Regions from separate parts of the Bacillus cereus group sp. BfR-BA-01316 genome, predicted to be linked through region 1. Evidence: predicted binding sites of a transcription regulator. Region 1 holds the regulator's gene; the other holds the start of a gene.

Region 1 (7,501 bases):
AGCAGATTTTAAGTCACGTCCTAATTCTTCAGTGATTACTTCGCCACCAGTTAAGATTGCGATATCTTCTAGCATTGCTTTACGACGGTCACCAAATCCAGGAGCTTTAACAGCTACTACATTGAATGTACCACGAAGTTTGTTCACTACTAATGTAGCTAACGCTTCGCCTTCTACATCTTCAGCAATGATAAGAAGTGGTTTACCTTGTTGTACCACTTGCTCTAATACTGGTAAGATTTCTTGGATGTTAGAAATCTTCTTATCAGTAATTAAGATGTATGGGTTATCAAGAACTGCTTCCATTTTGTCAGAATCAGTAATCATGTAAGGAGATGCATATCCACGATCAAATTGCATACCTTCTACTACGTCTAATTCTGTTGTGAATCCTTTAGATTCTTCTAAAGTAATAACGCCGTCGTTACCAACGCGCTCCATTGCTTCAGCGATTAATTGACCTACTTCTTCGTCAGCTGCAGAAATAGCAGCTACTTGCGCGATAGAAGATTTACCTTCGATTGGTTTAGAAATCGCTTTTAATTCTGCAATTGCAGCAGTAACAGCTTTTTCGATACCTTTACGAAGACCCATTGGGTTTGCACCAGCTGTTACGTTTTTTAAACCTTCACGAATCATAGCTTGAGCTAATACAGTTGCAGTTGTCGTTCCGTCACCAGCAACATCGTTTGTTTTGCTAGCAACTTCTGCTACTAATTTCGCACCCATGTTTTCGAATGCATCTTCTAATTCGATTTCTTTTGCGATTGTTACACCGTCATTTGTAATAAGTGGTGAACCGAATTTTTTCTCAAGTACAACGTTACGACCTTTTGGTCCAAGCGTTACTTTTACTGCGTTTGCAAGAGTGTCGACACCGCGAAGCATCGAACGACGTGCTTCTTCACTAAATTTAATATCTTTCGCCATAATATTTGACCCCCTTGAATTTTTAAAATGTATATAATTAACCGATAACTGCTAAAATGTCACTTTCACGTAAAATCAAGTAGTCTGTACCTTCGTATTTCACTTCAGTACCTGCATATTTTGAGAAGATGATAAGATCACCTGCTGCTACCTCTAAAGCAACACGCTCACCATTTTCAAGCACTCGGCCAGTACCTACTGCAATAACTTTACCCTCTTGTGGTTTTTCTTTTGCAGTGTCTGGTAATACAATACCACTTGCTGTTTTTTCTTCTGCTTGAACAAGTTCAATTACAACGCGATCACCTAATGGCTTTAGCATGAACAATAACCTCCTCATTTTGTTATGTAAATTTTATTTATTAGCACTCAAGTCACACGAGTGCTAACACACTTCTAATAATAAATAATCTCAATTTCTTTTGCAAGTAAAAAAATCATAATTTTTTCGCAAATTACTTTATGCACTTTCCTATATAGCATTACTTCTTCTACTACCTTTACTATATGAATCGTTGCTCCCACTTCTTGTATGTTACAATATGAAAGACACCCTAAGTTGTTTTCGCTAAACGTACAACTTTTTCCTGTCTCCTATTTTATTTTCAAATACTTATTTACAAAAAAAATATAATTCAAATGAAAGTTTATATCGTAGGTAGCATATTTACATGTTATCCTACCTTATCTCATACACTAGCGTTAGAAAGGATGGTTAAACCATTTGAAAAAACAATATTGGTGGATTATCGTTACATACATTTTAATGCAGTTATCAGGCATTGCCGGGTTACCGCTTCTCCTGAAAACTGGACTATATGATAATAGGGGATTTACTAGAGAGGAAAAAATTCAGCTTATAACTGGCCATTGGGCAATCATTAGCTTCTTTATTGCATTATGCATTGTACTTTGGTTACTTAGAACAGATATTCGTGACAGGCATTTAGATAAAATGCGCTCTACTGTTCCAGCTACAATTGGATGGATTTTTATCGGGTTCTTCTTAGCATTTTTCTCACAAAGTATCGCTGGTATGATTGAAATGTATTTACTAGGTATTAAACCTGGATCTGAAAATACAGCAAGGCTTATGGACATCGCAAGAACAACACCTTGGTTCCTTATTGTTGTATCTATAATTGGACCTATCTTAGAAGAAATCGTATTTAGAAAAATTTTATTTGGTACACTTTATAAGAAGTTTAACTTCTTTATTGCCGCTATCATTAGTTCCCTTGTATTTGCAGCGATTCATTTTGATTTTACTCACTTGTTGGTATACACTGCTATGGGGCTCGTATTCGCCTTTTTATATGTAAAAACGAAACGTATTATCGTTCCAATTGCAGCTCATGTTGCGATGAATACATTCGTTGCAGTCGCTCAAATTGTAGTAAGCAATGAGCAAATTCAAGAAATGATTAAAGAAGCCGAGAAAATGCAAGGCTTTATCGGAGGATTTTTTGTATGAGAAACTCACCATTGTTCATGGCTGCACTATACTTCCTTCTAGGATGTATCTTTACACGATTCGCCATTACGAACGTGACAGATACAATTTGGAATGTGTGGACAATACTATTTGCAGTTATGGCAACAATTGATTTTAATTTGGCACTTCGCCTTATCTTAGTCAAATTCACAAAGAAAAAACAATAATAAAACGCAGAGGTCGTCTCCTCTGCGTTTTATTGTGGATAATTCTTCAAAAAGTAAACAAGTGTTTGTAACTCTACAGCTAAATCAATATGATGAATTCTTATATTCTCTGACACATTTAATCGTGCTGGCGTGAAATTTAAAATACCATGCACATTCGTTTCTGCCAATCTATCTGCCACAGCTTGCGCTACTGTAGCGGGTACCGTTAATATTGCCACTTGTATATCAGTTGATAAACGTTCTTCTAATTCATCCAAATGATATACAGGAATTCCTCCGATTTCTGTTCCAACTTTCTCTTCACTAACATCAAACGCCATTTCAATTTTTGTATTATTGTTTTTCGTGAAATTATAATGTAAGAAAGCGGTCCCTAAATTACCTACTCCAATAAGTGCTACACGTGTTATATCATCTTGGTCGAGTGTTTCACGGAAAAATGATAATAAATAATTTACGTTATATCCATATCCTTTTTTCCCTAACGCTCCAAAATATGAAAAATCTCTTCGAATAGTTGCGGAATCAACCTTTACCGCTTCACTCAATTCGGCTGATGAAACACGTTGCTTACCAGAAAGAGATAAGTTTTGGATAAATCGATAGTATAGAGGCAATCGTTTGGCAGTGGCCTGTGGAATTTTTTGTTGATCCATATAACCTCTCCTCTCTTCCTATCTTTATTCATATACTTGAATCAAATACAGCAGTTTAGTACTCATGAATTTCCTTGTATAATAAAGAGAAGAAGTATTCTCTCTTTATTTTAAACTATACACTATTTTTAGTATGATTGAGAAATATAAACATGGCAAAGTTAAGAAATTATTTGAGGTGAAAACATTGATATTATTACAAGTGAATGGGCTTTCGAAATTATACGGTGCAGAAACGATTATTGCAAACATAAAATTGGAAGTACAAACAAAAGATCGTATCGCATTAGTCGGACGAAATGGAGCCGGAAAATCTACATTATTAAAAATAATAGCTGGTGAGTTATCTCATGATGGTGGTGAAATTATAAAACCGAAAGATGTCTCAATGGGGTATTTAGCTCAAAATACCGGATTAGAAACGTCTTTAACAATTTGGGATGAAATGTTAACCGTCTTTACACATCTACAGCAGATGGAGACAAAACTTCGAAGGCTAGAGCAAGAGATGGGAAAAGAAGAAAACTTTTCAAATGCGGCTATATACGAGAAATTATTAGCTGATTATGACCAATTACAATTAGATTATAAAGATCAAGGCGGCTATCAGTACGAAGCGGATATACGCTCGATTTTAAGCGGTCTTGGCTTCCCAGTTGAAACGCATCAGACGACAATTTCTACATTAAGTGGTGGACAAAAGACTCGATTAGCTCTTGGGAAATTATTATTAACTAGACCAGACTTACTTATTTTAGACGAACCTACAAACCATTTGGACATTGAGACACTAACATGGCTTGAACAATATTTACAAGGCTATCCTGGCGCGATTTTAATCGTTTCCCATGACCGTTATTTCTTAGATAAACTCGTTACACAAGTATACGAAATTTCTAATAAGGAAAGCCGACGATTTGTTGGTAACTACAGTAAATATTTAGACTTAAAATCAGCTCTATACGAGCAAGAGATGAAGCGTTATGAAAAACAACAAGATGAAATTACTAAACTGGAAGACTTTGTGCAAAAAAATATAGCTCGCGCATCTACGACAAAACGTGCTCAAAGTCGCCGTAAACAATTAGACAGAATGGAAGTATTAACTAGACCATTAGGCGATTCTAAATCAGCTTCCTTCCATTTCGATATTGAAAAACAAAGTGGAAATGATGTTTTACAAGTGAAAGATGCAACTATTGGCTATTATCAGGAACCGATTATTGAACATGTAAACATGCGCTTAACTCGCGGTGACAGTGTTGCCTTAGTTGGGCCGAACGGAATTGGAAAATCTACATTATTAAAATCCATTGTGAATAAGTTACAGCTATTATATGGAAACGTTGCTTTCGGATCAAATGTATCTGTTGGTTATTATGATCAAGAACAAGCCAACTTAACATCTTCGAAGCGAGTTTTAAATGAACTATGGGATGAATATCCCCTGCAACCTGAAAAAGAAATTCGCACTATACTAGGCAACTTTTTATTCACAGGGGATGATGTACTAAAACCAGTATCTTCTCTTAGTGGTGGACAAAAGGCTCGACTAGCTCTTGCAAAACTTATGATGCAAAAATCCAATTTATTAATTCTCGATGAGCCAACAAACCATCTTGATTTAAATAGTAAAGAGATTTTGGAAAATGCTTTAATTGATTACCCAGGTACTCTTCTATTCGTCTCTCATGACCGCTACTTTATTAATCGCGTAACGACAACCGTTGTTGAGTTATCAACAGAAGGTGCACAAGAATATTTAGGTGATTACGATTATTACGTTGAAAAGAAAAATGAAATGATTGAACGTGCGGAACTAGAGCAAGAAGATGAAGTACCTGTTCAAAAAGTGGTGGCACAAGAAAAATTAAATTATCTCGAAGAAAAAGAACGTAAACAGTTAGAGCGTCAACGTACTCGAAAAATTGAAGAACTGGAACAAAATATCGTAGGCTTAGAAGAAGAAATTGCTACATTAGAAGACCAGCTTTGCTTACCAGAAATATATGCAGATTATGAAAAGGCTAGTGAAATTACAACTAAAAAACAAACACTGCAAGAACAGCTTGAAGCTTGTATGGCAGAATGGGAAGAACTGCATATATAAGAGAATTTAAAAGAGGAGGATATCTCATAAGTCGGGCTTTTTGACGAGATGACCTCCTTTTTATTTTCTGTTTTGGAATCAATACCATAGTAAATGAAATTATATAAACGATTCGACAAGAAATATCGATTTACCGACAAGGATTGACACTAGTAGCATCTTGTATAATAAAAGGAGGATGTTTCAAAATGTTTTTTGGACATCTCCTTGTTTTTTATTTCCCAAAAAAGAATTTCTTCAAAGGTCAGACTTCATCTACGTTATCCACAAGGTTATGCACATATCCACCTTTATAATATAAACTTCCAAATAACTTTTCCACATTATCCACAATCACGAAAAAAGTTATACACATTTTATGTACACAAAAAAAACCATATTATCAACAGATAATATGGTTTTTATCCACAAGCTGTGGTTAATTTTGTGTATAACTATGCTTCAATATCTAATCCTGGATTTGCATTTAAAGCTAATGTAGCGCGTTTTCCTTGTTCGTATGCAATTGTACCTGCAGCTGCAATCATCGCTGCATTATCTGTGCATAAAGATAGAGGAGGAATAATTAGCTCTATATTTTCTTTTTGTGCAAATTCTACTTCTAAACGTGCACGAAGCCCTTTATTAGCAGCTACTCCACCAGCAAGAAGCACTTGTTTTACATTATAAGCATCTGCTGCACGAGACGCTTTCGTTACAAGTACATCTATTACACTTTCTTGGAAACTTGCTGCTAAATCTTCTGGCGCAATTTCTATACCACGTTGTTTTGCGTTATGCACAGTGTTGATAACTGCTGATTTCAATCCACTAAAGCTGAAATCATACGAATCAGGTTCTAACCACGCACGAGGCAAATCAATTGTTGGTTTTCCTTCATGCGCAAGGCGATCAATATGAGGACCACCTGGATAAGGCATTGATAATGTACGAGCTACTTTATCGTAAGCTTCTCCTGCCGCATCATCTCGCGTTTCACCAATCACTTCAAATGAACCATGTTCTTTCATATAAACAAGCTCCGTATGCCCACCGGATACAACAAGCGATAGTAACGGGAATTGTACTTCTTTTACTAAACGGTTCGCATAAATATGACCAGCAATATGATGAACACCAACTAGAGGGATATCATGAGCAAAAGCCACAGCTTTCGCTGCATTTACACCTATTAAAAGTGCTCCAACTAAACCTGGGCCTTCTGTTACAGCAATTGCATCAATATCATCAAAAGTGATATTCGCTTCTTTTAAAGCTTCTTCTAACACAACTGTGATTTCTTCTACATGATGACGGGATGCAATCTCTGGTACAACTCCGCCAAAACGCTTATGACTTTCAATTTGTGATGCGACGACATTTGCAATGATTTCCGTTCCATTTTTAACAACTGCTACAGCTGTTTCATCACAGCTTGTTTCAATACCAAGTATAATCGTATTTTTTTCCATTATATATTCACCCACATTACAAGACCATCTTCCTGATTGTCTGCATAGTATCGTTTACGAATCCCACCATTTTGAAATCCGTATTTTCTGTATAACTGCTTTGCTACTTCATTTGACACGCGTACTTCAAGGGTCATTGTTTTTACTCCTAACCCTTTCGCTTCGGAAATGACTTCTTTCAATAAGGCATCCCCTAGCTTTTGACCTCTGTATTCTGGCAGGATAGCTATATTTGTTACATGTGATTCATCAAGAATTATCCACAATCCACAATATCCAATTACGAGACCATCTTTTTCTAGCACGACATAATGTGCATGTTCATTCACCTCTAATTCACGGTGAAAGGCATCTGCAGTCCAAGGGGTTGAAAAAGATGCTTCTTCAATAGCTACAATTTGAGCAATATCATCGAGTGCCATCTTTCTAAATATCATATCCATCTTCTGTAGACCCCTATTGTTTTTGACTTTCTAACCATTTTGTTTCAGCTTCAGCTAAACGAAGATAGCTAGGAACAAACGTATGCACGTCTTGTTCTTCTTTTTGTAATCCTAAAAATGCTAATTCACTTGGTCTTGGGTTATTCTTAGTGAACGGAGCAAATACAGCTTGATCACCTAAATATTCTACAATTGTTTCTTTATGCAATTTAACATCGTTACCAATAAATAAAACAGGCTGTCCTT
Region 2 (7,501 bases), on a different contig from region 1:
TTGGATTAGGATATGTTGGCCTTCCTTTAGCGGTCCTTTTTGCAGAAAGAGGACATGCTGTACTTGGATTAGATAAAGATACTAGGAAGATAGAATCAATAATTAAAGGAGAAAGTTATATTCCTGATGTTTCTTCTAACGTATTACAAAATTTATTGAACGAGAGAAAATTAATAGTAAATACACCAGATAAAGGTGTTACGGAGTTCCAAAATAGTGAGTATGTTATTGTGACTGTGCCAACGCCAATTAATGAGAATAAAGAACCTGATTTAAGTGCCCTCGTTTCAGCCTCCCGTTATATACAACAACACCTTCAAAAAGGACAAACCTTCATTTTTGAAAGCTCCACATATCCAGGTACACTGGAGGAAGTTATCATTCCTATTATTTCTCAAACAGGTAAAAAGGTAGGAGAAGATTATTATATTGGGTATTCTCCAGAGCGAATTGATCCAGCGAATAGCCAGTATTCAGTCGAAACAATTCCAAAAGTTATTAGTGGACAAACCGAGCAGTGTAAACAAAAAGTACAGGATTTGTATAGCACTATATTTGATGTAATCGTTCCAGTTAGCTCTCCGAAAGTGGCCGAGATGTGTAAGCTATTTGAAAATATTCAGCGCTTAGTTAATATTTCATTAGTAAATGAGTTAAATATACTTTGTGAAAGTTTGAATATTAATTTTTATGAGGCACTTGAAGCTGCAGCTACAAAACCGTTTGGATTTACTCCATATTGGCCAGGTCCAGGAATAGGAGGACATTGTATTCCAGTAGACCCTTTATATTTTCAATGGAGAATAAAAAAGAGTGGAGCAATTAGTCAATTAATTGAGGCGGCACATGTAATTAATGAAGAAATGCCAGAGAAAATAATCGGGAAAGTAAAAGGTATGGTGCAATCACCCGCAACGGTGTTAATTGTAGGGGTTGCGTATAAGAAAGATGTAAATGATCTGAGAGAATCACCGGCGTTGCCAATTATTCAATTATTAATAAAAGAAGGGTACAAGATAGAATATCATGACCCTTATATTTCTTCAGCGAAAATTGGGGATACACTATATCAATCCATTCCATTAGATGAACAAAGAATTAAACAAGCAGATTGTATTTTAATTGTAACTGATCACTCTAGTATCGATTGGAAGCTCTTTAAAGGAATTGAGCGATTAATAGATACACGTGGAATTATAAAGAAGGTAGTGTATGAGTAAAAAATGTTTAATTACAGGTGGAGCAGGATTTATTGGATCGCATTTAGCTGAAGAGTTGGTGAAAAGAGGTTATGAAGTCACTATTGTTGATAACTTCTATAAAGGAAAAAATAAATATCATAATGAGTTAATGAAAGAGATTCCAGTTATTCCAATAAGCGTGTTAGATAAAAGTTCAATTTACGAATTAGTAAATCAACATGATGTGGTGTTTCATTTAGCTGCGATTTTGGGAGTCAAAACTACAATGGAAAAAAGTTTAGAGCTTATTGAAACAAATTTCGATGGAACGAGAAATATTTTACAAGCGGCATTAAAAGGTAAGAAAAAAGTAGTCTTTGCGTCTACTTCAGAAGTATATGGTAAGGGAGAGCCACCTTTCTCTGAAGAAGGGGATCGATTATACGGGGCAACTTCTAAAATACGCTGGAGTTATGCAGTTTGTAAAACGTTAGAAGAGACATTATGTTTAGGTTACGCATTAGAAGGTTTACCTGTAACGATTGTTCGCTATTTTAATATTTATGGCCCAAGAGCGAAAGATGGTCCATATGCAGGAGTCATCCCGCGATTTATTCGTGCGGCTTTGCAAGGTGACGATATTCTCGTGTACGGAGATGGAAAGCAGACACGTTGCTTTACGTATGTAAGTGATGCGGTCGAGGCAACAATTCGTGCAATGGATGAAAAGGTAAATGGTGAAATTATTAATATAGGTTCTGAGAATGAAAAAAATATAAGGGAAGTAGCGGAAGATATAAAAAAAATAACGAAGTCTTCTTCCAAAATTGTGCACGTTTCATTTGAGGAAGTATATCCACATGGATTTGAAGAAATTCCAAATCGAAAGCCGGATGTAACGAAATTAAGAGAACTTGTTCAGTTTCAAGCGAAAGTAACGTGGGAACAAGGATTGAAAGAAACTATTAAATGGTTTCGTGAAGAAAACAATGGCTAAGTCGTTATCAGTTATTATTCCCGTATGTAATGAAGTGGATACGATTTCAGACGTGGTTCAATCGGTAAAACCATTAAATCCAGTAGAGATTATTGTAGTAGCAAATGGTTGTAATGATGGTACAGAAGCGATTGCTGAGAGCTTAGGATGCACAGTAATCCAACATAAAGAGTCACTTGGTAACGACGTTGGACGCGCAGTTGGTGCAAAACATGCGATAGGTGATGTATTACTGTTTTTAGATGGTGATTTTGCTATTCAAACTTCAAAATTACAATTATTCCTTAATCCGATTTTGCATGATCAGGCGGACATCGCTTTAAATAATTTGGACGCATTATTTTTAAAGAAACAAAAACCACATTCTATTACAGTATGGCGCCAAATATTAAATGCAATGTTAGAGCGTGAAGAATTAAAAATTGATTCTTTATTATCTGTACCTCATGCGCTGACGAAGGAAGTCGTGCAAAGTATTGGATACGAATGTTTTGTTAATCCTATTGTGGCTCATCTACGTCTAGCACAAAGTAAATGGAGAATTAGTCGTCATTGTGCAATTGATGTGATTACTCCGAATAAATTTCGTCCACTCGAGCATGCTGCATACGGCACAAATCTTTCTCATTCCGAAAAACGAATGATAGGCGATCATATAGAAGCTGTAGCAGAGCGGATAGTAGGCAGCGATGGGCGCGGAGGATATTATGATGGAAATAGGAAAAGAGAGAGTGTCTATCATACTTTAAATTTTGAAGATTTTTATCAAGGATGGGGCGTTACATCTAAGTTGTATAAAGGAGAGCAATTATCGGTAATTATTCCTGTACAAGATGAAGAGAAAACAATTGGAAACGTTATAGAAGAGCTTCGCAAAATTGAACCTTTTGAAATCATCGTTGTTGTAAATGGTTCTTCCGATAAAACGGCAACAATTGCAAAAGACAAGGGAGCAACAACAATTGTGTATAAAGAAGCACTTGGAAACGATGTGGGGCGTTCACTTGGAACTTATTTTGCAAAAGGAGAAATTGTTTTATTTATAGACGGTGATTTTGTTATTCCAGCTAGTGAGCTATATCCCTTTGCAAAAGCTATTGCAGATGGAACGGATGTCGCATTAAATGATTTAAATCATTATTTAGATTTGAGAGTACCACTTCATCTTGTAACAGCATTTAAATATGCATTAAATTTAGCTTGTGATAGAAAAGATTTAGGAGTAGGCTCTCTTATTGCTGTACCTAATGCGTTTAGTCGTACTTGTTTGAAGGAAATAGGGTATAAATCATTATTGTCACCTTGTGTAGCACAAGTTAAAGCTGTACTTTCAGGTTTTGGAATCGCTTGTGTAAGTCGTATCGATGTTGATAAGATGAACCGTATTCGTCCCAGCGAACATTTCGCAAAAATAGGTCATCCTCCAGCTGTCCTTCGAATTATTGGTGATCATATAGAAGGATTAGAGCAATTAATTGCATTAACAAACAGTCGCGGTGGATTTTACGATGGAAATAGAAAAAGAGATGTTTTATCCCGCTTTAACGGGCAGTAAGACTCCCACCTCAAAATTCGGCGAATGCGAGGAAGTTAGGTGGGAGATAACTGTCCGTAAAAGCCCGATTGGTGAGGGCTGATAATCAGTGGGGGATGGACAAAATCCCCACTGATTAAAGTTTCACTTTATAGTGGTAACAAAAAAAGTGTACAACATATGTACACTTTTTTGCTCTGTTATAAAAACTATAACAGATTAGGAGATAAGAGTATTACAGATCTACAATGGGTATCGTTCTTATATTACAAAATAGGACTCGTATATAAGAATACCAAAAAAATACAATTAAAGGAAGGGTTAATTATAAAGACTTTTAAACGAGGTTAACACTACGAGTATAGTAGTTTGTTCAACATTTCACAAACATGTCACAACTATTTCGTCCACTTCCGAAAAAAAGTAGTATTCTAAGTGTGTAAGCTGTTATATAAAAAATCTTAGTCCTGTACTAATCAAAAATGGAGGAGATTAGGATGACTCAAGTATTAGAAAATGTAAAAAATGCGTGGGAAAACTTTAAGGGTGAAAAATGGAAAGCAGAAATTGATGTTCGCGATTTCATTTTAAATAATGTAAACGTTTACGAGGGAGAAGACTCTTTCTTAGCGGAAGCAACTGAAGAAACGAAAAAACTTTGGGATCAAGTAATGGATTTAACAACAAAGGAACGTGAAAACGGTGGCGTTCTTGATATGGATACAAAAATTGTTTCTTCTATTACATCACATGAACCAGGATATTTAAATAAAGATATTGAAAAAGTGGTCGGTTTCCAAACTGATAAACCATTTAAACGTTCTTTACAACCATATGGTGGTATTCGTATGGCGGAACAAGCTTGTGAAGCGTATGGATATGAAATGGATAAAGAACTTAGCAGTATTTTCAGAGACTGGCGTAAAACTCATAATCAAGGTGTATTTGATGCATACACACCAGAAATGAAAGCGGCTCGTAAATCAGGTGTTATTACTGGCCTTCCAGATGCATATGGACGTGGACGTATTATCGGTGACTATCGCCGCGTAGCGCTATATGGTATAGATCATTTAATTGCAGCGAAAAAAGCTGATTTTAATTTAACTGGCGGTGTAATGAGCGAAGATACAATGCGTTTACGCGAAGAATTATCTGAGCAAATGCGTGCACTTCAAGAGTTAAAACAGATGGCTGCTTCTCATGGATTCGATATTTCTAAGCCAGCTACAAATGCACAAGAGGCTTTCCAATGGTTATACTTTGCTTATCTTGCGGCAATTAAAGAGCAAAACGGGGCAGCAATGAGCCTTGGACGTACCTCTACATTCTTAGATGTTTACATTGAAAGAGATTTAGCAAATGGTACTTTAACAGAAGAAGAAGCACAAGAAATTGTTGACCATTTCATTATGAAATTACGTCTTGTGAAATTTGCAAGAACACCTGATTATAATGAACTATTCTCTGGAGATCCAACTTGGGTAACTGAATCTATTGGTGGTATGGCGCTAGACGGTCGTCCGTTAGTAACAAAAAACTCATTCCGTTTCTTGCATACATTAGATAATTTAGGACCAGCACCAGAACCAAACTTAACAGTTCTTTGGTCTAAACAATTACCAGAGAACTTTAAAAACTACTGTGCGAAAATGTCTATTAAAACATCAGCAATTCAATACGAAAATGATGACATTATGCGTCCTGACTACGGTGATGACTACGGTATTGCTTGTTGTGTATCAGCAATGAGAATCGGTAAACAAATGCAGTTCTTCGGAGCACGTGCAAACTTAGCAAAAGCATTACTATATGCGGTTAACGGTGGTAAAGATGAAAAGTCAAAAGCACAAGTTGGTCCTGAATACGCACCAATTACTTCTGAAGTATTAGATTATGAAGAAGTTATGCGTAAATTCGATATGACAATGGAATGGTTAGCTGGTCTATACTTAAATACATTAAATGTAATTCACTATATGCACGATAAATATAGCTATGAACGTATTGAAATGGCACTTCATGATACAAATGTTCTTCGTACAATGGCAACAGGTATCGCTGGATTATCTGTAGTAGCAGACTCTTTAAGTGCAATTAAATATGCACAAGTAAAACCAATTCGTGATGAAAATGGTATTGCAGTTGATTTCGAAATTGAGGGAGATTTCCCTAAATACGGTAACAATGATGATCGTGTAGATGAAATCGCAGTAAATCTTGTGAAAACATTTATGAACAAGCTTCGCAAACATAAAACATACCGTAATTCTGTTCATACAATGTCAATCTTAACAATCACATCTAACGTTGTATACGGCAAGAAAACTGGTAACACTCCAGATGGACGTCGTACTGGAGAACCATTTGCACCGGGCGCAAACCCAATGCATGGCCGTGATACAAAAGGTGCATTAGCGTCATTATTATCTGTAGCTAAATTACCATATGAAGATGCACAAGATGGTATTTCAAATACATTCTCTATTATTCCAAAAGCACTTGGTAAAGAAGATGATGTACAAGTACGCAACTTAGTATCTATGCTTGATGGATATGCAATAAAAGAAGGACACCACTTAAATATTAACGTATTTAACCGTGAAACATTAATGGATGCAATGGAGCACCCTGAAAAATATCCACAATTAACAATTCGTGTATCTGGTTACGCTGTTAACTTTATTAAATTAACTCGTGAACAACAAATTGATGTAATTAACCGTACAATGCATGAAAGCATGTAAGTGAAAAAAGTGTCCCTCCGCTTTTAATATATAGCGGAGGGAGGCTGTTTCAATAAAGGAGGAAGTAACATGGTAAAAGGAAGAATACATTCTGTAGAGTCTTGTGGTACTGTTGATGGCCCAGGGATTCGTTATGTCATATTTACACAAGGGTGTTTATTACGTTGTCAATATTGTCATAATGCTGATACGTGGGAAATCGGTAAAGGTAAAGAGATAACAGTTGAAGAAGTGATGCAGGATGTGACATGTTACCTTCCATTTATTGAAGCTTCTGGAGGCGGTATAACAGTTAGCGGTGGAGAGCCACTATTACAGCTAGACTTCTTAATTGAGTTGTTTAAAAAGTGCAAAGAATCTGGTATCCATACAACAATCGATTCTTCTGGTGGTTGTTATTCTGAAGAACCAGAATTCCAAAATAAGCTAGATATTTTAATGGAGTATACAGATTTAGTTTTATTGGATTTGAAACATATTGATTCAAAGAAACATCGTAAATTAACAGGGAAACCAAATGAACACATTTTACAATTTGCTCGTTATTTATCGGATAGAAAGAAAACAATTTGGGTAAGACATGTATTGGTTCCCGGTGTTACCGATGGTGAAGAGGATCTGCAAAAATTATCAAACTTTATTCAAAGTCTATCTAATGTTAAGAAAGTGGAAGTGTTGCCATATCATAAACTCGGTGTTTATAAATGGGAGGCACTTGGACATAAGTATCCACTTGCAGATGTGAATCCACCGACAGAAGAAAATGTTGAGCATGCAAAACATATTTTAAAAGCAGTCTAATCCAACTATTGGATTAGACTTTTTGTTTCTTTATAATAAAATCTAGAGTATATATTTAGAAAAGAGTATACTGAAGAGAGAATATCCATATTTTTGTAAAGGATAGGCGGAGAAATTTACATAATTGTAAAGGGAAATCAAAATAGTAAAAAGAATTAAGAAGTAAAAGAGTGAGTATCATGAAATATAGAACATTTGTAAGTTATTGCGAAAGCTCTTATAGGAAAGTATAATGTAAAGA

The links. Region 1 encodes Rex, which represses fermentation and respiration genes when NADH is low (regulators of the CRP and FNR family bind a similar motif). Its sites were predicted from a motif close to TTGTGAAATATTTCACAA; they were not measured.
Region 2: pflB (formate C-acetyltransferase) is a predicted target of Rex. The motif match lies at 4,082-4,099, and genes of this name have one in related genera.

What each region holds. Positions count from the first base shown of each region.
Region 1 is NZ_JAKUGX010000051.1:7,032-14,532, forward strand. Features, by position in the region: gene groL (chaperonin GroEL) at 1-930, opposite strand, end outside; gene groES (co-chaperone GroES) at 968-1,252, opposite strand; gene MR071_RS24105 (CPBP family intramembrane glutamic endopeptidase) at 1,655-2,404, shown strand; gene MR071_RS24110 (YdiK family protein) at 2,401-2,592, shown strand; gene MR071_RS24115 (redox-sensing transcriptional repressor Rex) at 2,622-3,251, opposite strand; gene MR071_RS24120 (ABC-F family ATP-binding cassette domain-containing protein) at 3,439-5,361, shown strand; gene tsaD (tRNA (adenosine(37)-N6)-threonylcarbamoyltransferase complex transferase subunit TsaD) at 5,796-6,812, opposite strand; gene rimI (ribosomal protein S18-alanine N-acetyltransferase) at 6,812-7,255, opposite strand; gene tsaB (tRNA (adenosine(37)-N6)-threonylcarbamoyltransferase complex dimerization subunit type 1 TsaB) at 7,269-7,501, opposite strand, start outside.
Region 2 is NZ_JAKUGX010000024.1:25,618-33,118, reverse strand. Features, by position in the region: gene MR071_RS17515 (nucleotide sugar dehydrogenase) at 1-1,220, shown strand, start outside; gene MR071_RS17510 (NAD-dependent epimerase/dehydratase family protein) at 1,213-2,178, shown strand; gene MR071_RS17505 (glycosyltransferase family 2 protein) at 2,171-3,733, shown strand; gene pflB (formate C-acetyltransferase) at 4,210-6,459, shown strand; gene pflA (pyruvate formate-lyase-activating protein) at 6,529-7,260, shown strand.